DNA from 3 places in the Blautia sp. AF32-4BH genome. Region 1 is predicted to be linked to each of the others. Evidence: riboswitches for the same ligand, from Rfam matches in the RefSeq annotation. Region 1 holds a riboswitch; each other region holds the start of a gene.
What was found. Region 1 has a riboswitch for cyclic di-GMP ahead of DWZ44_RS16125 (ABC transporter substrate-binding protein). Riboswitches for the same ligand answer to the same signal wherever they lie in the genome.
Positions count from the first base shown of each region.

Region 2: linked by a shared signal. The riboswitch ahead of DWZ44_RS14295 (response regulator) and the one ahead of DWZ44_RS16125 (ABC transporter substrate-binding protein) in region 1 are both predicted to bind cyclic di-GMP.
Region 3: linked by a shared signal. The riboswitch ahead of DWZ44_RS04775 (hypothetical protein) and the one ahead of DWZ44_RS16125 (ABC transporter substrate-binding protein) in region 1 are both predicted to bind cyclic di-GMP.

Region 1 covers NZ_QTVL01000019.1:2,640-10,843, forward strand. Annotated here, with positions in the region: gene DWZ44_RS16110 (glycoside hydrolase family 3 N-terminal domain-containing protein) at 1-2,301, shown strand, start outside; gene DWZ44_RS19580 (helix-turn-helix domain-containing protein) at 2,325-2,531, opposite strand; cyclic di-GMP riboswitch class I at 2,978-3,053, shown strand; gene DWZ44_RS16125 (ABC transporter substrate-binding protein) at 3,153-4,997, shown strand; gene DWZ44_RS16130 (ATP-binding protein) at 5,144-7,297, shown strand; gene DWZ44_RS16135 (substrate-binding periplasmic protein) at 7,357-8,172, shown strand; gene DWZ44_RS16140 (ATP-binding protein) at 8,156-8,204, shown strand, end outside.
Region 2 covers NZ_QTVL01000013.1:65,724-73,927, forward strand. Annotated here, with positions in the region: gene DWZ44_RS14265 (class I SAM-dependent methyltransferase) at 16-621, opposite strand; gene DWZ44_RS14270 (hypothetical protein) at 608-1,159, opposite strand; gene DWZ44_RS14275 (GNAT family N-acetyltransferase) at 1,156-1,725, opposite strand; gene DWZ44_RS14280 (AIM24 family protein) at 1,921-2,757, shown strand; gene DWZ44_RS14285 (MATE family efflux transporter) at 2,922-4,253, shown strand; gene DWZ44_RS14290 (DUF3878 family protein) at 4,554-5,552, opposite strand; gene DWZ44_RS14295 (response regulator) at 5,727-5,867, opposite strand; cyclic di-GMP riboswitch class I at 5,886-5,961, opposite strand; gene DWZ44_RS18255 (hypothetical protein) at 6,071-6,214, shown strand; tRNA gene DWZ44_RS14300 (tRNA-Arg) at 6,589-6,662, shown strand; gene DWZ44_RS14310 (ParB/RepB/Spo0J family partition protein) at 6,989-7,954, shown strand; gene DWZ44_RS14315 (ParA family protein) at 7,969-8,204, shown strand, end outside.
Region 3 covers NZ_QTVL01000003.1:1,468-9,671, reverse strand. Annotated here, with positions in the region: partial or broken gene wecB (non-hydrolyzing UDP-N-acetylglucosamine 2-epimerase) at 1-566, opposite strand, end outside; gene DWZ44_RS04790 (hypothetical protein) at 923-1,120, opposite strand; gene DWZ44_RS04785 (hybrid sensor histidine kinase/response regulator) at 1,168-3,999, opposite strand; partial or broken gene DWZ44_RS04780 (ATP-binding protein) at 4,089-5,330, opposite strand; gene DWZ44_RS04775 (hypothetical protein) at 5,726-6,229, opposite strand; cyclic di-GMP riboswitch class I at 6,367-6,442, opposite strand; gene DWZ44_RS04770 (helix-turn-helix domain-containing protein) at 6,578-6,895, opposite strand; gene DWZ44_RS19465 (hypothetical protein) at 7,175-7,267, opposite strand; partial or broken gene DWZ44_RS19460 (glucosaminidase domain-containing protein) at 7,381-7,596, opposite strand; gene DWZ44_RS18390 (CHAP domain-containing protein) at 7,580-7,750, opposite strand; partial or broken gene DWZ44_RS04760 (hypothetical protein) at 7,849-8,204, opposite strand, start outside.

The DNA of each region.
Region 1 (8,204 bases):
CAGGATGCCTATAACTTTGAAAAAATTCAGCAGGAGACAAAATACGGAATGGGAGAAGTAAGCACGCTGGAAATGCGCAGGATGGAGACACTTGATGAAGTGGCTGCATGGCAGAGAAAAGTGCAGAAGATTGTGATGGAAAACAGTGCCCATCAAATACCGGCAATCTTTCATATGGAAGGATTGTGCGGGGCCTTCATTCAGGACTCCACCAGTTTTCCGTCTGGGATTGGCAGGGGAGCAAGCTTTGATCCCAAGCTGGAAGAACAGATTGCAGAAATTGTGAGCAGACAGGAAACGGCCTGTGGTATTACCCATATACTGGCACCGGTTCTGGATGTGGCAAGAGATCCGCGTATGGGCCGTTTTGGAGAAAGTTATGGAGAAGATGCTTCCCTTGTAAGTGCGATGGGGGCAGCGTATACGAAAGGAATACAAAAGAATACAGTTGCTTCAAGAAAAGCAGAAAGTGTGGCAAAACATTTTGTGGCTTTTCATAATTCGCAGGGTGGAATTCATGGAACACACAGCGAAACGCCGACGCGACTTTTAGAAGAAGTGTTTGCAAAACCTTTCCAGGCAGCAATCACAGAGTCAGATCTGAAAGGTATTATGCCTTGTTATTGCTCTGTGAATGGAGAAGATGTATCTGCTTCTCATAACATGCTTACGAAACTGCTTCGGGAAAAAATGGGATTTGACGGCATGTGCATCAGCGATTACGGTGCAGTGGGAAATGCGCATAGTGTACATCATATTGGAGAAACATTTGAAGAAGCCGGTGCGATGTGTCTTCATGCGGGAATGGATATCGAGATGCCGTCCTGTACTGGCTATAATGAGAAATTAAAAGAGATGTTTTCAAGTGGAAAACTGGATATCCATATTTTGGATACAGCGGTTTTGCGGGTTCTGGAGGGAAAATTCAGAATGGGCTTATTTGAAAATCCCTATGCGCTGGAAGGAAAAGAGCTTCATGCTCTTGTAATGCAGGAAGCAGACAGGAACACTTCCCTGCGGTCGGCCAGAGAATCCATGGTACTGCTGAAAAATGACGGCGTATTGCCGATTGCGGCAAAAGGGAAAAAAATCGCGGTGATCGGACCGCATGCCGGGTATGCCAGAAAAATGTTTGGTGGATACACACATATGTGCATGATGGAGTCTACCTATGCGATTGCCAATTCTATTGCAGGTGTAAGCGGAGTTGTACAGGCAGATGCAGATGAGATTATTACGGTTCCGGGAACCAATATTCAATCTGATGAGACAGAGCAGTTTGATCAGATCCTGAAAAGACAGAAACCGCAATGCAGAAATCTGTATGAAGAATTCCAAATCCGCTTTCCGGAAAGTGAGATTTTATATGCATATGGCTATCCGATTGCAGGAAACGACGAAAGTCATTTTGAAGAAGCGCTGCAGGCAGCAAAGCAGGCAGACATTGTGATACTGACGCTTGGCGGTAAGCACGGAACGTGTTCCATGGCATCAATGGGAGAAGGAATTGACAGTACTGATATTAACCTTCCAAAATGTCAGGATGCATTTATTCGCAAGGCTGCGCAGCTTGGAAAACCATTGGTTGGCGTTCACTTTGATGGAAGACCGATTTCCAGTGATGCTGCAGAGGAATATTTAGATGCTATTCTGGAAGCATGGAGTCCATCGGAAACAGGAGCAGAAGCAGTAGTTGATATTTTAACCGGAATATATAATCCGGGAGGAAAACTTCCGGTTACCGTTGCTTATGGAGTGGGACAGCTTCCGGTTTATTACAATCATCCATATGGTTCCTCCTGGGATCAGAGCGGCAGTATCGGTTTTGCCAATTATGTGAATATGCCGCACAGACCGAGATATTATTTTGGATACGGACTGTCGTATACAACATTTACATATTCGGATTTACATATCTCGATGGGAAATGAAAAGGCAGCAGATACGGTTCAGATCTCCTGCGCTGTTGAGAACACGGGAAGCTGTGAAGGAGATGAGGTCGTCCAGCTTTATTTACGAGATGAATATGCCAGCCTGACAAGACCAGTAAAAGAACTGGCAGGTTTTAAGCGCATTCACCTGCGAAAGGGCGAAAAGAAAACGGTATGCTTTGAGGTGAAAACGGATCAAATGGCTTTTCTGGACATTGATATGCACTGGAAAGTGGAAAAAGGACGATATGCAGTAGAGGTCGGAAGTTCTTCAGAAGATATTCGTTTAAGAGGAAGCTACTGTGTGAAAGAAAATAAATGGGTTGCGGGAAGAAACAGAGCGTTTTGGGCAAGTGCCGCAGCGAAATAAAAAGAACAGAACCGGATGCCATTTTATACAAAGCGGCATTCGGTTCTATTCTTGCGGTATTCCCGTGGGGAGCAGTTCATTTTTTCACGGAAACATTTTCCGAAATAGGACTGCTGGCTGAAGCCGGTCTGCAGGGCGATCTGTCCGATGGGAAGTGTGGTTTCTGTTATCTCCGTGATTTGTTTTCTATGTTTTGGCAATATCTTAATAATTTCTGCAGATATTTTCATATTATTTTTTCGATATAATAAGTATATTTGTTGTAAAAAGGATTGTAAAGGTAGTCCAAATGGACAATAATAGTTTATCACATACAACGTGGAATTGTAAGTACCATATGAACCAGAGCAGGAAAACCTGCCGTCGCTGATCACACTTGAAAAAATATGTGTAGCTTTGGGCGTGACATTATCGCAGTTTTTTCGGGAAGATAATTCAGAGAATCTGACAGAAAAACAGAAAGAAGTTCTAGGGATATGGAATGATCTGAGTACAAATGAGCAGGAAACAGTAATGTCAATGCTGCGTGGACTTCGGAAGTAAGAGAACAGTTCGAGTATATGTATCGGCTGTTCTTTTTTTGTTTTTGAACGTTAAAATGTTAATTTTTTTCTTGTGTATAGTAGAACACTAAAGTATAATAAAATCAGTTTTTTACATAAGATTAAAGCTATAATAAGGAAATTGGCAAACCAGATGAAAGTCTGGGACGCAAAGCTACAGGGCCTGTAAAATGGCAGCCAGTTGCATAAAATGAGATGCACTGTCTGTCTGACGGTGCTTTTTTACGGTGTTATTTCATAGACGTAACAATAATGATTTTATCAGGAAAGAATGAGGAAAATAAAAGTATGAAAAAGGCAAAACGTTGTCTGATAGCAGTGGTGTCAGGTGTACTTGTAGCATCTGCTGTCTTGTCTGGATGTGGACAGTCAAAGAAAGAAGTATCTATAAATGATGATCATCTTACCGTTTATCTGTGGGAAAATCGTTTGATGAAAAATATTGCACCCTATATCCATGAACAGTTTCCAGATCAGGATATTGAATTTATTATAGGTAACAATGATACCGATTTATACAGTTATTTTAAAGAACATGATGAATTACCGGATATTATAACAGTACGTCGATTTTCTGGAACAGATGCACAGGACTTACAGCCTTATCTTATGGATTTTGCTTCTTATGATGTTGTTTCCAAGTATTATTCTTATGCGGTGCAATATTATAAGAATGCGGAGGATGAAATCCAGTGGCTGCCAATCTGTGGTATTCCGCAGACGATCATTGCCAACAAAACACTGTTTGATCAGTATGGCGTAAAGATTCCAGAAAATTATGAGGAATATGTACAGGCCTGTCAGCAGTTTTATGATAATGGCATAAAACCGTATTCCATGGATCTTGGGGAAGACTGGTCTAATAATGAAATCATCCAGGCGGCGGCAATCGGTGAGTTTACAAGCCTGGATGGTATTGAATGGCGAAACGGTGCAGAGACTGCAGCGGATGAAGTAAAGTTTGATGATGTATTATGGAAACGTATTTTTTCAGAAACCAGTCAGTTTCTTAAGGACTCGCATTTTGGTAAAGAAGATATCAATATTGATATCAATACAGGAACCCAGATGTTTGTCGAAGGAAAATCAGCAATGTTTCATGGACATCCGACGGTTATGCAGCAGCTGCAGAAACAGATGGATGCGGAGCTGATCCGTATTCCTTACTTTTCACAGACATCGGATGAATCCTATGTGTACATGACTCCGTCCTTAAACATTGCATTTAACAAAAACCTGGAAAAAGACCGGGAGAAACTGGATACTGCGCTGGATGTGCTGGATTGTATGATTTCAGAAGAGGGGCAAAAGCTGATTGCGGATGGAAGCGGTGTTATTTCATTGAATACAGATGTTCCAACCATGATGCAGGATGTGCCTGGACTGGAAGAGGAAATTAATCATAATGCTGTTTATATCCGATATTCCGCCCAAAAATCATTTGATGCAAGTCTTGAGGCTGTTCACGGATTACTGTCAGGGGAAATGGATGAAATACAGGCTTATGATACTTTTCGCAGTGTAATGAATCGTAAAGATCCAGAAGAAAAAGCAACGGTGAATTTTGAAAATGAATATTCCATTTCACTGAACGATAGAAATGGCCGTGATGCAGCATCTTCCATTTTAACTACGATCAGAGAAGAAAATGATGCACAGCTGGCTCTGGCACCATATTATTATTTCACTTCTTCTATGTACAAAGGAGAATGCACCAGCAGCCGGGTTGGCATGATGACAGCGAAGAGTTCAGATACACCATTATATGTTGCAAAAATCAATGGTAAACAGGTTTATGAACTCGTGGAAAATTATCTTGCTGATGCTGATGAGAATTTTTACGTAACCAATAAATACGAATTACCAATTGCATCCGGTATGAAAATGATCGTCAATCAAGAGGAAAGTGGATTTTCGTTAAAGGACTTAACAGTTAATGATAAGAAAATAGACAAAGAAAAGGAATACTCGATTCTTCTTACAGACACCACAATGTCTGTTTTGAAAAAAATAAATCTGAAATGTGAGATTGAGCAGCTTAAAGATACAACATTATCAAGTGCATGGACCGAAGCAATGTCAAATGGACAGCAGCCGTCAGCACCGGAAGACTATATAGAGGTTGAACAGTAAAAGTGGAGATAGAACAAAAGGTAAACAAAAGAAAAAAAATAACAAGGCTGTTGCTTATACTACTTATGATTCTTTTAAGCTTAGTTTGTATCAAGTATCTTATAAGTAAGTCTAATAAGTATATCAGCGAAAATGGAAAAAGCAGTATGGGAGCTGTTGTTGAACAGATACAGCAGACCTATGATCTTCAGGTGAGCGGATACTACAGCCAGCTGCAGTTGGTTGAGGAATTCTTACTTCATGAGAGGGAACTGTCTCTTGAAACGGATACGAACAAAAATTTCTTTGAAGCATGGGAAAAAGAATCGGAAAGTACTCTTATATTCCTTCAGGAAAATGGTCAGGCAATATCAGCAGGTGGAACAAAAATGCGGATTGATATGCCAAGTAAACTTCTGCTGGACTTAAAGAACGGATACAATATTGGAAAACTGGTGCGTCTTGATTATGATCAGAAGAAAAAAGACGGTTATCTGGTTGCGATTCCATGTCAGGAATACACGATCAATGGAGAAACTTATACGGCAATTGGAACTGTGTATGATCATTCGAAACTGGATTCCATGTTAAAATTGAAAGGTTATCATGGAAAAGCATATTTGTTCATGCTGGATCATGACGGAAATATTACGTATACGAACCAGAGTGGAGATAAATACCTGCGTAATTATTCTTTGTTAAAACATTTAAAAGGGGAACAGGCTATTACAGAAGAAGAGGCTGATTTGTTCAAAAAGAAGTTTGATAACAGAGAATCCGGAGTTGCACTTTTGGGAAAACAGAACCCCTATTATCTGGGGTATTGCCCGATAGAAAGCAACAACACCATTTTGGTGTGCATTGTGGCCAAGGGAGTTGTGGACAATGTGCTGATGGATTACCAGAAAACGGTGTTGTTTACAACAATACTCATGGCAGGTTTTATACTTTTACTTTTTGCCGGATTATTCTACAGTATTTCCAGACTTAGTCTTGCAGATCAAAAAGCAGAATATGAAAAAAGAAATAATGAACTTCATTTACAAACAATGAAGGAAATGGAAGTAGTCAATCAAAAACTGAAAAAGGCAAAGAACGTTGCAACAGAGGCTTTACAGACAGCTGAAAATGCAAATAAGGCGAAAACGGATTTCCTGTCTAATATGTCACATGATATTCGCACACCTATGAATGCAATCATTGGTATCACATCTTTGATCAGACATGATGCAGGTAATAAAGCAAAAGTTATAGAGTATGCAGATAAAATAGATATTTCATCACAGCATCTGTTGGGAATTATCAATGACGTTCTGGATATGAGCAAGATTGAGGCAGGAAAAACAGTCTTCAAATATTCTGACTTTTCTATTCTGGATCTTGTACAGGAACTTAACACTATATTTCATACTCAAATATATGAAAAGCAGCAGACCCTTACAATCATAAAAGAAAATATTCAGCATGAATGGGTGAATGGGGATCAGGTTCACCTGATGCAGATTTTCAGCAACCTGCTTTCCAATGCAGTGAAGTATACCCAGGAAGGTGGGAAAATTCAGTTCTTTGTAGAAGAATGTGAGACAAAGTCATCTGTCTATGCAAAGTACCGTTTCTTAGTTAGCGATAATGGTATGGGAATGTCGGCAGATTTCAAGGATACAATTTTTGATGCGTTTACCCGTGCGGAAAGTTCCCTTACAAATAAAATACAGGGAACAGGACTTGGAATGGCGATTACTAAGAATCTGGTTGAGGCAATGGGAGGTACCATTGATGTGGAGAGTGAATTGGGACAGGGAAGCTGTTTTGAGGTTCTCTTGGATCTGAAAATTGCAGAGGATAGAACGGTTGCTCTGGCGGCACAAGAAGAAACAGATGAGCAGGATGGTAATATCCTTCAAGGAATGAGATTCCTGTGTGCAGAGGATAATGAGCTGAACGCAGAGATCCTGACGGAACTGTTAAAGATTGAAGGTGCGGAATGTACCATCTGTGAAAATGGCGAAGAGATTTTGAAAGCATTTGAGCAGTCTGCTCCAGGTGATTATGACATGATCCTGATGGATGTGCAGATGCCTGTTATGAATGGTTATGAGGCAACGAAGGCAATCCGCAAAAGTTCCCATAAACTGGCAAAAACGATTCCGATTATTGCCATGACTGCCAATGCATTCTCAGAGGACATTCAGCATTCTCTGGCAGCCGGTATGAATGCACATGTTTCAAAACCGGTTGAGATGAAGGTGCTGGAAAAGACGATAAGAAGTATAAAATCAGGCGGGGGGGGGGGTACCGAACCGCAGGTCACTGTACAGTGACGAATGGAAAGTAACCGGACATAGAAGAATCAAAAAGGAGAGTTAGGGATAGACAGAAAATGAAAGGAAAAAGAGTGATTGCAGGCATTCTGCTTGCAGGGATTTTAGCAGTCACCCTGGCGGGGTGTAAAAACACAGATAACACGAAAGAAAAAACCGAAAAGCCTGTTATTACCCTCGGCAGCGACAGCTATCCACCATACAATTATCTGAATGAGGATGGTGTACCGACGGGAATCGATGTAGAACTGGCTGCGGAAGCTTTCAAAAGAATGGGATATCAGGTGGAGGTTGTCCAGATCAACTGGGAGAAGAAAAAAGAACTGGTGGAGAGCGGAGAGATTGACTGTATCATGGGCTGCTTTTCCATGGAAGGACGCCTTGACGATTACCGCTGGGCGGGACCATATATAGCAAGCCGGCAGGTGGTCGCTGTAAATGAGAACAGTGATCTCTATAAACTGAGTGACCTGGCGGGAAAGAACCTGGCTGTTCAGTCCACGACCAAACCGGAAGGTATCTTTCTGAACCGGACGGATGAGAGAATCCCAAAGCTGGGCAATCTGATCAGCCTGGGACACAGGGAGCTGATCTATACATTTCTGGGAAAAGGATATGTAGATGCAGTCGCTGCGCATGAGGAATCTGTTGTCCAGTATATGAAGGATTATGACGTAAGCTTTCGAATCCTGGAAGAACCTTTGATGATCACCGGGATAGGTGTTGCTTTTGCAAAAGATGATGACAGAGGAATCTGTGAGCAGATGAGCCAGACTCTGGAAGAAATGCGGCAGGATGGCACATCCCTGAAAATTATTGAAAAATATCTGGATGATCCCCAGAAGTATCTGGAGGTGGATGATCTTGGATATTAAGAGAATGAAAAGAGAAAAACGAATCCAGCTGA
Region 2 (8,204 bases), on a different contig from region 1:
CTGTTACAAAACTTTTTATTCCTGAATCGTAAAAATCACAACCCGCTCCCGGCTATCCCCGCCCGGAAACAGATCCATACAGTCGATCTCATCGAGAAATTCCAGTTCCGGCACCGTCATCAGATACGAGATATAAGCATCCGACGGGTAATAGAAAAACAGCTGGATCTCCCGCGGATTTTCGTAGTACGATTCCAGCAGTCTTGCCATCGCTTTTCTTAAGATTTCAAGCGAAAACGGGTTAAAAAAATACACCCGGTCCACTTCCGCAGGAACGGGAAAATTTTCGGCGCTCTCCAGCACAAACTCCGTCCGCGCACCAGAGGCCGCCGCCTTTTTGTTTTCCATTGCCTTCGCATAAATCCGCTCATCATACTCCACACCGATGGACTGGCACCGGGTCTGCGCCGATAAGAAGAAATCTACGCGGCCCTTTCCGCATCCGTAATCGAGCAGCGTATTTCCCTTTCGGATCATCCCCGTGTTTGCCATCCGCTCCAGCACGCAGTACGGGGTCGGCTCATACGGATACCGGTACAGATCCGACCGGCTGTCGTCCCGCCCCATTGTGTGGATCTGAAGCAGCTTGTCCCAGCGGTTTTCGTTTTTATCCTCTCTCATCGCCCGTCTCCCGATACTGTTCGAATAATTCCAGATACTCCTGTTCCACCGCATCAAACGGCCGCACCGCGTAGTCCAGCGTGATGTGAAGCTTCGGTGCATCCCCCTCCTGCGGCTCCTCCAGCAGATTCGTCAAATCGTACCACAGCAGATCATTGTCGATCTGTTTCATCATCCGCTGCTCCTCCGCCGTCAGATCACTGCCAAGATATTTCTCATAAATCACCGAAAGCAGATGGTCCTCGATCTCGCGGTACCGCGGCATTTCCTGTTTTAATGGCCGCGGCACGTCCGACATGTAACACTCGCTCGCGTCATGCAGAAGGCACGCCAGCACCAGCCGCCGGGAATAGCCGCGCGCGGCCGCCTCTTTCGCACAGCAGATGCAGTGCTCTCCCACTGACCAGAACGTCGTCACATGGCCGTTTCCGCGGCAGATCATCGGCAGCGCATGCGCAAAATCCTCCACACAGAGCAGTTCCGGAGCGGGATGCACAGGGTCAAAATGTTTTCTTGTATACGTTGTTATTGTGCTCATTCTTTTATCTCACTATATGATTTTACTGCCGGCTGTCCCGCGTGCGGCTCGCCGATGATTTTTTCCATCCAGACCATATCGTACCAGCGGTCGAATTTGTAGCCGCAGTTGTGGAAGGTTCCCACGAGTTCGAATCCGAGATGCGCATGGAACTCGGCGCTGTTTTTCGTCAGATATTCATCCTCGACCTGCGGATAGCCGATGCAGGCGTAGAGGTTCAGAATGCCCATTTTTTTCAGGCGGTCCGCCAGCTCTTCATACAGTCTCCGGCCAAGGCCTCCTTTTCTTGCATTGTGATCGAGATAAATGGTCAGCTCGCTCGACCAGTCGTATGCGGCGCGGCCGACAAAGGCATGTGCGTATGCATAACCTTCGATTTTTCCATCCTGCTCGATGACGAGGTATGGATATTTTTTCATGATATCACGCATGCGGTTCTCAAATTCTTCCAGAGACGGCACGTCCCACTCGAAAGAAATGACGGTGTATTCTACATAGTAAGCATAAATCTCCAGAATGCGTGCGGCATCCTCTATTTTTGCATCTCTGACAGTAATTGTACTCATAATAAACTCCTCCTCTGACCGTACTGCTTGCGTTTTCTGAACTTTATCTTATCACTCCGCTGAAAAATGGACAACATGATTTCCAGATTTCCTTTTTTTCTAAATTTTTCTGTGCTCTTTGCTTTCTTTCCTGTATAATAAAAGAAACAAGACGGATCACTATTTTTCTTCTTAATGAAAGAAAGGAACGTGCCTATGAAAATTTTAAATCTCGAAAACGAAAACCGGAAATTCACCAAGTCCATCGAAAATTTCCACGTCATGGAATATCTCCAGGATTCCAGCGTCTCGCCGATGACTGCCATGGAGGAGTATTACATGAGCAAAATGAATGTGCGCCGCCGCCAGGTTGTCATTGAACTGGACAAGGAGCACTCCGCGATTATCCAGTCCGGTGCGATGCAGTGGATGGGCGGCCATGTACAGGCGACCGCCGGAATCAAAGGGATCGGCGACCTGTTCGGAAAGGCCATCAAAGGCGCCATGACAAAGGAATCTGCCGTAAAACCGGAGTACGTCGGCGACGGATATCTCGTGCTGGAACCGACCTACAAATACATCATTCTTGTGGATGTCGAGAAATGGGGCTCCTCCGGAATGACGATTGAGGACGGCATGTTCCTCGCCTGCGACGGCAGAGTCAAAACCAAACTGACCGCCCGCAAGAGCATTTCCTCCGCTGTCCTCGGCGGCGAAGGCTTCTTCAATCTGAGCCTCGTCGGCAGAGGCGCCGTTGCCCTCGAAAGCAACGTACCTGAGGACGAGCTGATCGAAGTCGAACTCGAAAACGACGAACTGAAAATCGATGGAAACCTCGCCGTCTGCTGGTCCTCCAACCTTGATTTCACCGTAGAGCGCTCCACCGGAACCCTCGTCGGATCCGCCGTCAGCGGTGAAGGCCTCGTCAACGTCTACCGCGGAACCGGCCGCGTCCTCATGAGCCCGGTCGCCCCGACAGATTCCCTGCCGACTGCAACCAACACGACCCAGGCGAACCCCGCTGTGAAGAACAACCTTCCGCCGGAAAATTAAATTCGAATCCTCTCCGCCCCTATGCCTAATACGCATAGAAAAAAGTCAAATTAAACCTCGTTTTTGATTGACACTTTCTTCAAAACATGTTAGCGTAAAATACGCATTTATCTTTACATTCTTAAGAAAAACCATACGATAAAATACATGTTCTGGAGAAAATGATGAATAGAATAAACTGGACTGAACTGAAACCGCAGATTCAGCAGGTCGGGCGATTAAGTCTGCCTGCGATTCTTACACAGATTACTACGATTGCGATGCAATACATTGATTCCGCGATGGTCGGCGCGCTTGGGGCGAATGCTTCGGCGGCGATCGGACTGGTTTCGTCGACGACGTGGCTCCTCAGCGGTACGATTTATGCGGTTTCAGCCGGTTTTTCTGTTCAGGTAGCGCATCAGATCGGGGGAAATCATGACAAGAAGGCAAGGGATGTTGTGCGGCATGGCATCGCGTCCGCGCTTGTTGTGTCGGCTGTTTTGTGCCTGATCGGGCTTCTGATCAGTCATCCGCTGCCGGGGTGGCTCGGCGGTGCGCAGGAGATCCGGCGGAATGCCACGCTCTATTTTATGATGTTTGCCATCATGCTTCCGTTTTCCCAGCTCAACTCGCTGATGTCGTCCTTCCTGCAGTGCAGCGGTGATATGGTGACGCCCAGTATTTTAAATGCCGTCATGTGCGTGCTCGATATCATTTTCAATGCTCTTTTGATTCCGGTTTTCGGTGTCATGGGTGCCGGTATGGGAACGATGCTGGCCTGCGCCGTCATCAGCCTCACGGGTGCCTGGTTCTGTTGTGTCCGCAATCCGCGGCTGCGTCTCCGCCGGAAGGAAAAAACGGTTTTTGATACGAAAATTCTGAAAACTGCATTCAAAATCGGTGTGCCGGTTGCCGTACAGGAAATCGCGATGAACAGCGCCATGGTTGCTGCCACCATGCTGATTGCCCCGCTCGGCTCCATTGCGATTGCGGCCAATTCGTTCGCCGTCACCGCCGAAGGCCTCTGCTACATGCCAGGCTACGGCATCGGTTCCGCCGCGACAACGCTCGTCGGCAGAAGCTACGGCGCCGGAAATTACAAGCTGGCGAAACGCTACGGAAATATCTGCATTGCCATGGGCGCAGTCCTGATGGCCATCACTGGAGGTCTGATGATGATCTTCTGTCCGTTCGTCTTTAGCATTCTGACTCCTGACCCGCAGGTGCGCTCGTTTGCCGCCGAGGTACTCCGCATCGAACTGCTCGCCGAGCCGTTTTTCGGCGCTTCCATCGTTGCCGCCGGAGCCCTCCGCGGAACAGGCGATACGTTTGTGCCAAGCCTTCTGAACCTTGGCAGCATCTGGGTCATCCGCCTCGGTCTCGCGGTGCTTCTCATCACCCCGCTCGGCCTGCGCGGCATGTGGATCGCCATGGCTATCGAGCTCTGCATCCGCGGATTGCTGCTGCTCTACCGCCAGCATACATCGAAATATTATAAACTGCCCGCAGCCTGACTTGGCGGCAGCGTATAGAAAAAGCGCTTATTTGAGATTTCATTCCCGCCTCAAATAAGCGCTTTCTATTTTACCTTATCCCTTGTTTCAATTCACAGTCGGTATTTTCACGGAGTCTGACATGTCGAAAATAGTTCGACTGTGACTTGCCTCATGTCTGTGGAGGATACCGATTTCTCTCCGCCCGCCACTGCCGTTATGTTTCTTTTAACAATTCATCCCACCACTTTAGAAGCGGGGGACTTCTTGTCTACTGGTATTAAAACTGAATCACTTCCGGCTCATCCGTAAAGGAGCTGATCATTGCCGTTGCGTTCTGGAAATTTTAAACGTCTCAACCTCCACAACCCGCTCTTTCCCTCTCGTTCCCCAGATCATCAGATGGACCTTATATTCCACCGAATCCCGTGCATAAAAGAATGGCTCCTCGCGCAGCAATGATGCGCGTTTTCCTTCGGCTTCCAGTATCTTTTTCCGTTTCATTGCCTGCTCCTGGATTTTTCGGATCTGGGTTCCTTCTTCGCCGGTGAAGCGTCGTTTCGGATAATTCTGTGCTTCGCGGGCCAGTTTTTTTTCCAGTAAATCCACGACTTTCGCGTGGCGGCTCGTATGCAGCAGTTTTGCGATCTGTTTTGCGAGGAGTTTTCCCTGCCATTTTTCATAAAGTGCAAGATACCACAGCAGCACTTTATCGCCTGCCTCCGATGCCAGTTTTTTCATCTCCGTAATTGCCTCTTCCGTCGCTTCCCACCACGGGCATGACGGTACGAGATACTGATCCGGCACGGCCGGGTAGCAGCAGAAATTGAGCGGCGGGAAATTGGCCAGCGATGCCAGACGCATTTCTTCCTCGGTGCAGAACGCCTCGCCGAGGTATTCCAGCTTGTCCCGCAGGATCGCAATACGGAACTCAATCTGCCGCAGATACTCGTATCCGTCCACCCAGAAATGACCCGTTTTTCCGTAATCAAACAGATGCACTTCCAGTGAAAGGCGGCTGAAAAACAGCGTGCACACCGTCTCTCCCTGCCGCACGATCAGAACGTACTGCTCCCCGTCTTTTTCCAGTGCAGCATCTATTTCTCCCTCGTATTCCTTCTGATACGTTCCCGTCAGCTCCGCGTCATGAAAAACGAGAAAGCTCTCTGCCGCATCGTTCATCAGATAGACAAGCCAGATCTCCTTTTCTCCTCCACCGTACCGCTCACCCGGAAGCAGCAGCTCGAACTGCCCCTGCGAAAGAAGCACATCCAGCCTTTCCAGTTCCTCGGTCCATGTGATATTTTCTGCAATTTCCATTCCGTGATTCTCCCCTGTTTTCTTTTACTTCCTATGATACACCATAAAAAGGCTCCACTGCAATCCAAAGCAGTAGAGCCCCTTCTCCAAATTTTTCTGTTATTAATCCGTCCCGTTATCCGGCGCATGCCGTCCGCACTTTCTCGTCCAGCGTCGTCTGAATCTCTTTTAAATTCACCGGTTTCGGAATATGCCCGCGTCCGCGCACCGCTTGCGGTCCGTTGCAAAGGTATTTGCTGTCATCGCAAAAATCGGAACATCATTGTCCTCACGCACACTGTTTCGAATTTTTTTCGTCGCCTCGATGCCATCCATCACCGAAATGTTCCATATTTACGCAGCTGGCTGCCATTTTACAGGCCCTGTAGCTTTGCGTCACAGCCTTTCGACTGCTTTGCCGAGATTCTTTTTTTATTTTAATTCATTGCTGTAAGACTCTCTTCTCCTTTCCCATCGGAATATGATATAATGACCTCTGGATTTTGGCAGATTACTGTTTTTAACATTGGAGGTGTACGATGAAATACAGACTCATAACAGAAAACGATTTAGAATATGTTGTCGAAAAAAATAATGAATACTACAACAATGTCGAAGGCTGCTGGACCTATGAAAAAGCCTATAAGAGAATTTATCAGGTACTCACAATGGAAAATTCCTGAAGTAAACTGCGGAATCGCAAGTATGTGTTTCGTCTTGAAAAAGCAGCAAAAATATAGTATAATATTTTTGTTTCTGACCTGGCTGAAACATTTATAATTCTTGTTTCTGTAGCTCAGCAGGATAGAGCGTCCCCCTCCTAAGAGAAAGCCGAGGCATTCCCCAAAGGGAAAAAATGAAAAACAACTTTCAGTTCGAATCTATTCTGAAAAATGCCAAAGGTGACAACAAAGCATTCCCCAATTTGGGGAACGTTCTAATGTTACCAAAGTAAAAAAATCTGTAGATTGACAACTCGAAAAAGAGTTGATAATCTTATATATGGCCGAAGGGAAAAATCCCAGAAACCCAGTAAAATCAAGGGTTTGCGGCATGTGTCGTCATAGCTCAGCTGGATAGAGCACTCGCCTCCTAAGCGAGGGGTCGGAGGTTCAAATCCTCTTGGCGACGGGCTTCAAAGCGTTCGAAAATGTTAGCTGGATTAGCTGACAGCGAACGCTTTTCTTATTTTCTAATCACGTTCGTGGCATGAAATTCCATTCAAAATGATCCATTTCCAGCTAACACAATCCGATTTTTGTTAGCTGACAGCTAATCAAAATCACCGGTTTGCAAACATGGTTTTTCAAGAGTCCAGCTAACATTTGGGTTCCGCTCTGTTGTCACCCCTTATTTGGGGATGTAAATCAGAGAAAAGGCAGGAAAAGAAACAATCTCTCCGAAACCTGCAAACATAAATTAGCTGAAACAGTATTCAATTCTATTAGCTACAGCTAATAGTCAAACGGCAATGTCTGTTTGGAACTTTTCTTACAACAAAAGTTCCAGGCAGGCATTTTTTATTTCCTGAATCCTGGAGGAAAGGAGTCAAGATGACTGATGCAAACAGACAATCAGGAGAAAAAGAAGAAAGAATCATAGAAATTGAGATTGAACGTCTCCGCCCTTTTAAGGAGCATCCGTTTCAGGTGAAAGATGATAAGGAAATGTTTCTTCTGCAGGAAAGCATTGAGAAATATGGAATCTTAAATCCGCTGATCGTCAGACCGGTACCGGATGGCTACTATGAAATCATATCCGGTCACAGAAGAAAACATGCTGCAGAGAAACTTGGATACCGTAAAGTACCGGTGATCATCCGGGTATTAAGTGAAGATGATTCCATCTTAAGCATGGTGGATTCGAATCTTCATAGAGAACGGATCAGCTACAGTGAAAAGGCTTTTGCTTACAAATTAAAGAATGACGTATTGAAAAGAAAAAGTGGTCGAAAAAAGAGCCAAGTTGACCACAAAAAAACAAGAAAACGTTCGATAGATATTATCAGTGAGGATTGTGGTGATAGCCCAAAACAAGTGCAGCGTTATATTTCACTGACAAAGCTGATACCAGAAATGTTGCAGAAGCTGGATGATGAAATTATTTCTTTTTGCCCGGCTGTGGAAATAGCAGCACTGAAAGAAAATGAACAAAGAGAACTGCTTAAAGCAATGGATTATGCACAGGCGATTCCGTCACTCTCACAGGCTCAGCGGATAAAGCAGCTGAGTAAAGAAAAACAGTTATCGCTGGAAAAGATGGAAGAAATCATGTGTGAAGTTAAAAAGGGTGAGATCACAAGAGTGGCATTCACAAACGAGCAGTTACACAAGTATTTTCCAAATTCCTATACACCGGCAATGATGAAACGGGAAATACTGGCACTGCTGAAATTATGGAAAAAAGAATCATGGGAAAGTTAAAGGAGGAAGAAATCATGTGTAAAGTTATATCCGTAGTAAACCAGAAAGGTGGAGTCGGCAAGACCACCACAACCGTAAATGTAGGTATTGGACTGGCAAGAGAAGGTAAAAAAGTACTGTTGATTGATGCAGATCCGCAGGGGAGTTTAACAGCAAGTCTTGGATATGAAGAACCGGATGATCTTCGAATTACACTGGCAACAATGATGATGGATGTTATCAATGAAGAAGATATTAATCTGGAAGATGG
Region 3 (8,204 bases), on a different contig from region 1:
TCACCATAAGGGTTTCTAGCCTCACTCATTTTTCTGTATGTCTCCGGCTCTGTAAGAAGCCGCCTGCATTCTCTGTAAATATCCTCCATCTTCGTGCCTACAAGCTTTAAGGTTCCTGCTTCCACACCTTCCGGACGCTCTGTTGTATCCCGCATGACCAGTACCGGTTTTCCCAGTGCAGGAGCTTCTTCCTGAATTCCGCCGCTGTCTGTCATGATCAGATAACTGGCTTTCATCAGGTTATGGAATTCCACCACATCCATTGGTTCGATCAGGTGTATTCTCTCGCATCCACCAAATTCCTCATCTGCGATCTTCCTGACCTGCGGATTCAAATGTACAGGATAAATAACCTTCACATCTGTAAATTCTTCCACGATCCTGCGTATAGCCCGGAACATATCACGCATGGGCTCTCCCAGATTCTCCCTTCTGTGTGCTGTTACAGCAATCAGTCTGCTGCCTTTTGCCCATTCTGTTTCCGGATGATAAAAATCACTTCGCACCGTATAGTGCAAAGCATCAATTCCTGTATTTCCTGTGATAAAGATCCGCTCTGGATCTTTCTTGGGCAGATGTGGAAACAGGAAAAACAACTAAACATATCATTGTGCAAAATATAAAATAACAAGATTTGAAATTTCTTATATTCTGTACTAATTTGCACTTCTTCATCTTTCTCCCACCCTCCGGGCTACAGTTGCTTGCTTGCTTGCTTGCTTGCTTGCTTGCTTGCTTGCTTGCTTGCTTGCTTGCTTGCTTGCTTGCTTCCAGATTTTAATTTTACATTCATTAATGTTCAATACCCCCACAACATTTTTATAAATATCTTTGCGACAGCTTCTGCTGTACTTTTACTATAATTATACTCTACAGCCAACTTGTGTCAATTTACTAACAGACGGTCAAAGGAAAGATTCTGTCACACCCCTTTCAATGTGTGCGCACTGCGGAAAGCATCTTCATAATTTTTATTTTCCAATGCCTGTTTTAACTGTAGATAACTCTGGTCTTCAAGGAACTTTAATGTAAATCTCTGAATCAGTGCTTCGCTGTGAAGGCGTCCCAAAACAGCCTCATAATTTCCTCCGATAGCTTTATAGCACTCCTGCATTGTCATCTTTTAGCCCTCCTGTCAATTGTATTCCACTAATTCATGAACCTCTGCTAATCATTATGAACATACCTTAAAATCGTTTTTATAACTTCCTCAATCACAATCGGCTTTGACAAATGTGCGTTCATTCCTGCATCCAGTGATGCCTGAACATCTTCTGCAAATGAATTGGCTGTCATTGCTATAATAGGAATGTTTTTTCCATCCGGTCTGTCATTCATCGCCCTGATTGCTTTTGCCGCTTCATAACCATTCATTTCAGGCATCATGATATCCATCAGGATTACATCAAATGTGCCTTTCGGATGATTTCTGAAAATCTCAACAGCATTCTTTCCATCCACAGCTCTTTCTACATTCATCCCGAACTCTTCCAACTGCACGGCAGCAATCTCTGCATTCAGTTCATTATCCTCTGCAATAAGAACATTCACACCTGTAAGATTTACCTTTTCAGAAAAACCTGTGTCTGACTTATTACATTCCTTATCTGTAATTTCCAGAGGAATATCCACAGTAAAAGTAGTTCCCTCATGCTTTTTACTCCGCACGGAAATGGTTCCACCCATCATATCTACATACTTCTTTACGCTAGCCATCCCCAGTCCAGCTCCATGGTACTGCGTTCTCACATCGGAATCTTCCTGTGCAAATTCCTCAAAAACTTCTTTTGTAAATTCCTCACTCATGCCAATACCAGTATCCGAAATGCGGTAATGCATATTTATATATCCATCCCCGCCCTTTTCCTGACACCAGGCTTCAAATGTAATCGTCCCTCCATCCGGAGTGAACTTCACGGCATTGCTCAGAATATTAACCAGCACATCTCGCAGACGTACAGGATCCACAAGTACATTTGGGATCTTTGCTTCTTCACGCTGGATCTTAAAGCTGATATCCCTGTTCGTAAGAAAGCCTTTTGTAATATCCAGTGCAGAATCTGTGATACTTTTCAAATCTGCCGGTACCGGATTGTATTTCACTTTTCCACTTTCCACGCGAGTCAGATCTAATACATCATTGATCAGCGACAGTAAATGCTCTGAACTTTCATCAATCTTTTCCAGACAATTTTTCACTTCGTCTGACGGATTATTTTTCATTGCAATACCGGTGAATCCCATGATTGCATTCATCGGTGTTCTCATATCATGGGACATATGTGACAGAAATGCTGTTTTTGCCTTGTTTGCAGCCTGCGCATGCTCTGCCAGTTCCGCCATTTCCTCAGCCTTCTCCTGGGCTGCCTTCTGAGCTTTTTTTCTTGCACTGAGACGCATTGCTATCACAGCCATAGTAGTCAGCAGCCATCCGAAAATAAGAAGAACCCAAACAGTAGCAACAGGATGCAGACGGATCCAGTCAACAAATGTCAGCTCTGCTGCTTTGTATGTGGTATACCGTGCTGCTAGATCTTCGACAAGATTTTGGGGCATGGCATACATTGCTTTCGTCAGAATACCAGCCAGCGCATGGTTCTCTGTTGACGAAACTACCATGCGGTAGGTGAATGTAGGCTGTTCCAGCAGCGTATATGCCATGGTGCCCGTAGTGTCACTATTCACAAACGCCTGTGCCATGTAATAGTAGACGAAGGCAGCATCGGCTTTACCCTTACGGACAGCTTCCATCATTTCCTGCCGGGTACTGCACATCAGCTTTTCTGCGCCGGGTGCCATTGCATCTGCAATTGAAGTTGACGCTGTCTGGTCAACCGTAGCAACAACTTTTATTTCTCCGTCAAAATCCCGCCGTGTCACCTTAGCCAGCTGCATCGTAATATAAGGTGCGGTAATTCCCCATTCTTTCGTCTCAGCATAGTTATCTGTATCCAGACGCGCATCGATGCTCATATCTGTGGTTTCCTTATTTTTCTGATAAGCAATATACTCATCTCTGGTGGCAGGTGTAAGAAACTCATAGGAAATCCCGGCATAGTCTGCAATTTTCCGGAAGTAATCCGGGAGAATACCCTTCATCTCACCATTTTCATTATAAGAATATGGATAACGGGTCGGATCACACAGAACACGAATTGGGTTGTCCTTGGAATATTGTGCAATAATACTTTTTTCTTGCTCCGTATATTCCAGATTCTTAGTTTCTATGCTTTCATAATTTTTATTGTAAAGCGTCGTTTTCCAGTCACCCTCAACCGCATTCATCTGATCGATCGCATAATTGATCTCATTCAGCAATTCTGTATTGCCCTTTTTAACCATGACATAGAAATCGCTGCTGCCAAATTTATCCACGATTCGCTCATTGTTTGTTTTTCTCAGAGAACTGGTAACAATCGCATCAACTTTTTCGCTCTGAAGGGCTTCCTCCATCTCTGCGGTCGTATCAAAATAAGATGGAACATATGTAAATCCTTTGTTGTCTGCAAAATCCGCAAACTCTTCATTCCGGGTGTTTCCGTTCAAAAGCGCCACACGCATACCGTTGTAAGTGCTGTAATCGCCGTCCACAATCGTGCTGTTGTCACTGCGGACGGTCAGCATCCCATAATTGGTTCCGATCGGACGTGAAAAATCAAACTTTTCTTCTCTGTCCGGTGTTTTGCGGGCAGATGTTACCATGTCAATCTCGCCATCTTCAAGCATCTGCTGCATATCATCCCAGCTCTGATCGTATCCGACATATTCGTAATCTACATCCCAATAACGAGCCATCAACCGAAGGAAATCATAGCCATAACCGCTACGGTTCCCCTCTTCATCCATCATGTGATAACCATCCATGGCAAAGAAACCGACTTTGACAGTTTCATGCTGCGAACTGTCCTCGGCTGCATATGCAGTCTGGGGAGAAAATATCATACACACGCATACAAAAACCAGTAACACTGCCACATATTTCTTTGCTCTCGAAATCATATTAAATCTCCTGTCTGCCTGTCTGGCAAATATATTTCTCTATACATCTTCCTGTCAACCTCCTGATTTCATAAAATTGCACTGCCGCATCAAATCCATTTATCACTCTTCAATAACCTGCACTTCGGTGCCTCCCCGCCGGATTTTATACTTCTGATTGTCTTTTCCAGTACCTTCATCTCAACTGGTTTTGAAACATGAGCATTCATACCGGCTGCCAGAGAATGCTGGATATCCTCTGAGAATGCATTGGCGGTCATGGCAATGATCGGAATCTTCTTTGCCAGTTCATGGGAGCTTCTGCGGATTGCCTTTGTTGCCTCATAACCATTCATAACAGGCATCTGCACATCCATCAGGATCATGTCATAATCCCCCGGAGCAGACTGTTCAAATGCTTTCAAAACCTCTTCACCATTTTCACAGATGGTACATTCTGCACCTTCAGTCTTTAACAGTTCCGTCAGGATCTCAGCATTCAGCTCATTATCCTCTGCACACAGGAACCTCATTCCCTGCAGAATATTACCATCCTGCTCATCTGTTTTTTCTTGTGCCGCCAGAGCAACTGTTCTATCCTCTGCAATTCTCAGCTCTATGAAAACCTCAAAACAACTTCCCTGTCCCAGTTCACTCTCCAAATCAATGGTACCTCCCATTGCTTCAACCAGATTTCTGGTAATAGCCATTCCAAGACCGGTTCCCTGGATCTTATTCGTCACAGAACTTTCGGCACGGGTAAAAGCATCAAAGATTTTATCTTTGAAATCTGCTGACATTCCTATTCCATTATCCCTGACTAAGAAACGGTACTTTGCATGGACGGATGAATTTGTTTCACATTCTTCTACCAGAAACTGAATTTCTCCACCTTCCTGCGTGTACTTCACTGCATTAGAAAGCAGGTTGCTGAAAATCTGCATCAGGCGAAGCTGATCCCCGTTCACCCACTCATGTCGGATATTTTTCTTTGTTGTAAGAATCTGTTTCTTTTCATCTATCTGTGAATGAAATAGATTATTGATTTCCTGTATAAAATTCAGAATAGAGAAATCATCGTATTTAAAAACTGTTTTTCCTGCCTCAATTTTGCTCATATCCAGAATATCATTAATAATCCCTAACAGATGCTGGGATGAAATATCTATTTTATCTGCATACTCTATTACTTTATCTTTATTTCCTGCATCATGTCTTATTAATGACGTCATACCAATAACTGCATTCATAGGAGTACGTATATCATGTGACATATTAAACAGAAAATTAGATTTTTCAACACTGGCTGTTTTCGCCTGCTCCAATGCTTTCTGCAGTTTTTTATTTAATTCCACTACTGTGTTTTCCGATTCCTGTGTCCTGTGCAGTAACATAATCATAAAAACAAATCCAGTTAAAAGCAAAACAATCAGTAAACCGCAGCCCCATAGTCTATATAACTTTTCATTGCTATTCCATCCGTTTTCAGGCATCACTTCCAGAATCCATTGACTGTCACCTAATTCGAAAGTATATGTGACAGGATCAATCATTTCCACAACTGAGCCATACACTTCTTCGTATGTTTCATCCCACGGTGCAATACTTTTAGACAACTTATATTCATAGCTAAAATCGGTAAGTGACTTTATAGAATCAGCGAATATATCCGGTACACGAATAATTACAATTGTAAATCCCCAAAATGTCCTTTCGCCATTTTTCTGCTCCACATACACCGGATTTCTTACAGCAATCCCGTTCCACCCTGTTTCAAAGAAAATGGTCCCTGCATGGTTATCACATCATTGTCTCTGGCATAACAAGATATCTTTCCTCGTTCTTTATCATAAATAAGATCTATCTTTCCAGCCTCATTTCCGTCTTCCGGATAAATCTCAGTCACTACGCCGTCTGGTGCGATCTGAATACTCTGGATATAATCTGCCATCATATTCTCTGCAACTTTCGAGAACATGGAAATTTTTCCGTTTTCACTAATAACAATCTGTTCAAAAGTATTTGTAATATCAATTCCCCTCACGATATCAGCCTTCATATGATCTGCATACGTTACTGCGTTTAATTCAGCTCTTGACCTTATCAAATCCCTTTGACTGCTATCCGCACGAATGTCTATATTCACCAGAACAACCAAACCGATCATCAATACAAATACCGGAATCCATAACTCTTTTTTTATCCTAAATGTATTTTTTTGTTCCTGTGCTGACTTAATTTTCTTCCACATAACCGATTTCCTTTACACCTGCGTTTTTATCTACTTCATTTTTATATTTTAGCATCCACCAATTATTGCCTGTTTTAGTTTCTTTTTAATCTCCAAAAATGAAAAAAGCATTGTCATTGCAGACAATGCATCTTTAACGTGGCAACTGGCTACCATTTTACAGGCCCTATAGCTTTGCGTCGCAGACTTTCATCTGTTTTGCCGTTTTTCTTATTATAGCTTTTAAACATATGAAAAAAAACTGGTTTTATTATACTCTAATGCTCGACTATGTACAAGAAAAACATTACCGTTTTAACGCCTAAAAACAAAAGAAGAACAGCCGATACATATACTCGAACTGTTCTCCTACTTCCGAAGTCCACGCAGCATTGACATTACTGTTTCCTGCTCATTTGTACTCAGATTGTTCCATATCCTTAAAACTTCTTTCTGTTTTTCTGTCAGATTCTCTGAATTACCTTCCTGAAAAAACTGTGATAATGTCACGCCCAAAGCTGCACATATTTTTTCAAGTGTAATCAGCGACGGCAGGTTTTCCTGCGCCATGATTCTTCCCAGTGATGACTGGGAAATTCCCGACAGCTGCGATAATCTATATTTACTGATATCACGCTTTTCACACAAAAATGTTATTTTATCCGCAATATACTTCTCTATCTGCAAGTAACTATACCTCATTTCCGCTATTACATGTTCTTATTGTACCTGTAATAATGAAAAAATATTAGTAATCAACTTTGCAAGTATTCATTCCCATTATAGGAAGTATACGGATAAAAAAATATAAAGATACTTTCGTTTCCGCAAAAGTCATTTTCGCTTATATCGTTTTTATAATAGCACAGACAGTTATGTTTGTCACATAAAAGTTTGAAACCTCAAACAAAAAAATAAGCCTGCCATCATCCGCAGATTTCTCCACAGACAACAGCAGGCTTCCTACTATCTCATCAACTCATTCACTTTTCTCTGCACTGCCCCATAATCATATCCCGCAGCCTGCAGTCTCTTCTTTCTGTCCCCGCCGTTCCCCACTTTCCGGCAATGACTTCCTTTGCTACAGTTTCCACACTCTTTTTGTTGCTACTTTTCACCAGCTCATTCACCTTCGCCTGCACTGCCGGATAATCATACCCTGCAGCCTGCAGTCTCTTCTTTCTGTCCTCGCCGTTCCCCCACTTTCCGGCAATCACTTCCTTCGCCACAGCTTCCACACTTTTCTTTCCTGTACCAGGATTCCCGCCGGTTCCTTTCACAGCCTTCTCATACTGCGGAGCCGCATATCCGCGGATATATCCCCATCCCAGGGGGATCACCCTTCTGTCAACCTTTTCACCCCGGTTACCTTCAATAGCAGTAATCATTCCCACCGGAAACCTCCTCCACAAAACCGATATGGTCACTGTACCCGTCATTCGGCTGTGTGGCCTTGTCCCAGTTATACACAATCACATAACCCGGCTCCGGCGTGATGGTTCCGTCTTCGATCCAGATCCCCACCTCCCTGAAGATCTTCACGTATTCCTCCACGCCGCACTCCCTGCCGATCAACTCACTGCATCCTGCCCTGATCCCTGCAGCAGACACACAGGTATCACACCATTCATCCGAATGCTGCACAACATCTCCCTGGTCTCCTTTAACCCAAACTGCAGAAGCGGGTTCACACCCAGGTTCATGGTCAGCCCATTATCCGGATCCAGAGCATAATACTCTGCAATCTGCGTCTGCTTGTTGGTGGAACTCACTGCCGTGTATCTGGTAATAAAATCCGAAAAGCTGGAAGAAAACCGGTGTCTCTGCTCCACCTTCATCACAGGATCCTTCCCGTACTTTCTCAGTTCCAGCTTTCCCTCCCTGTTAATAATAAAGAAACCTCCCAGAACCTGTGCCACATAAAACAGCACATCCCGACAGGTCTCAATATCATTTTCAGTATAAACAGAAAGCGTCACCCCGCCATTCGGCATGG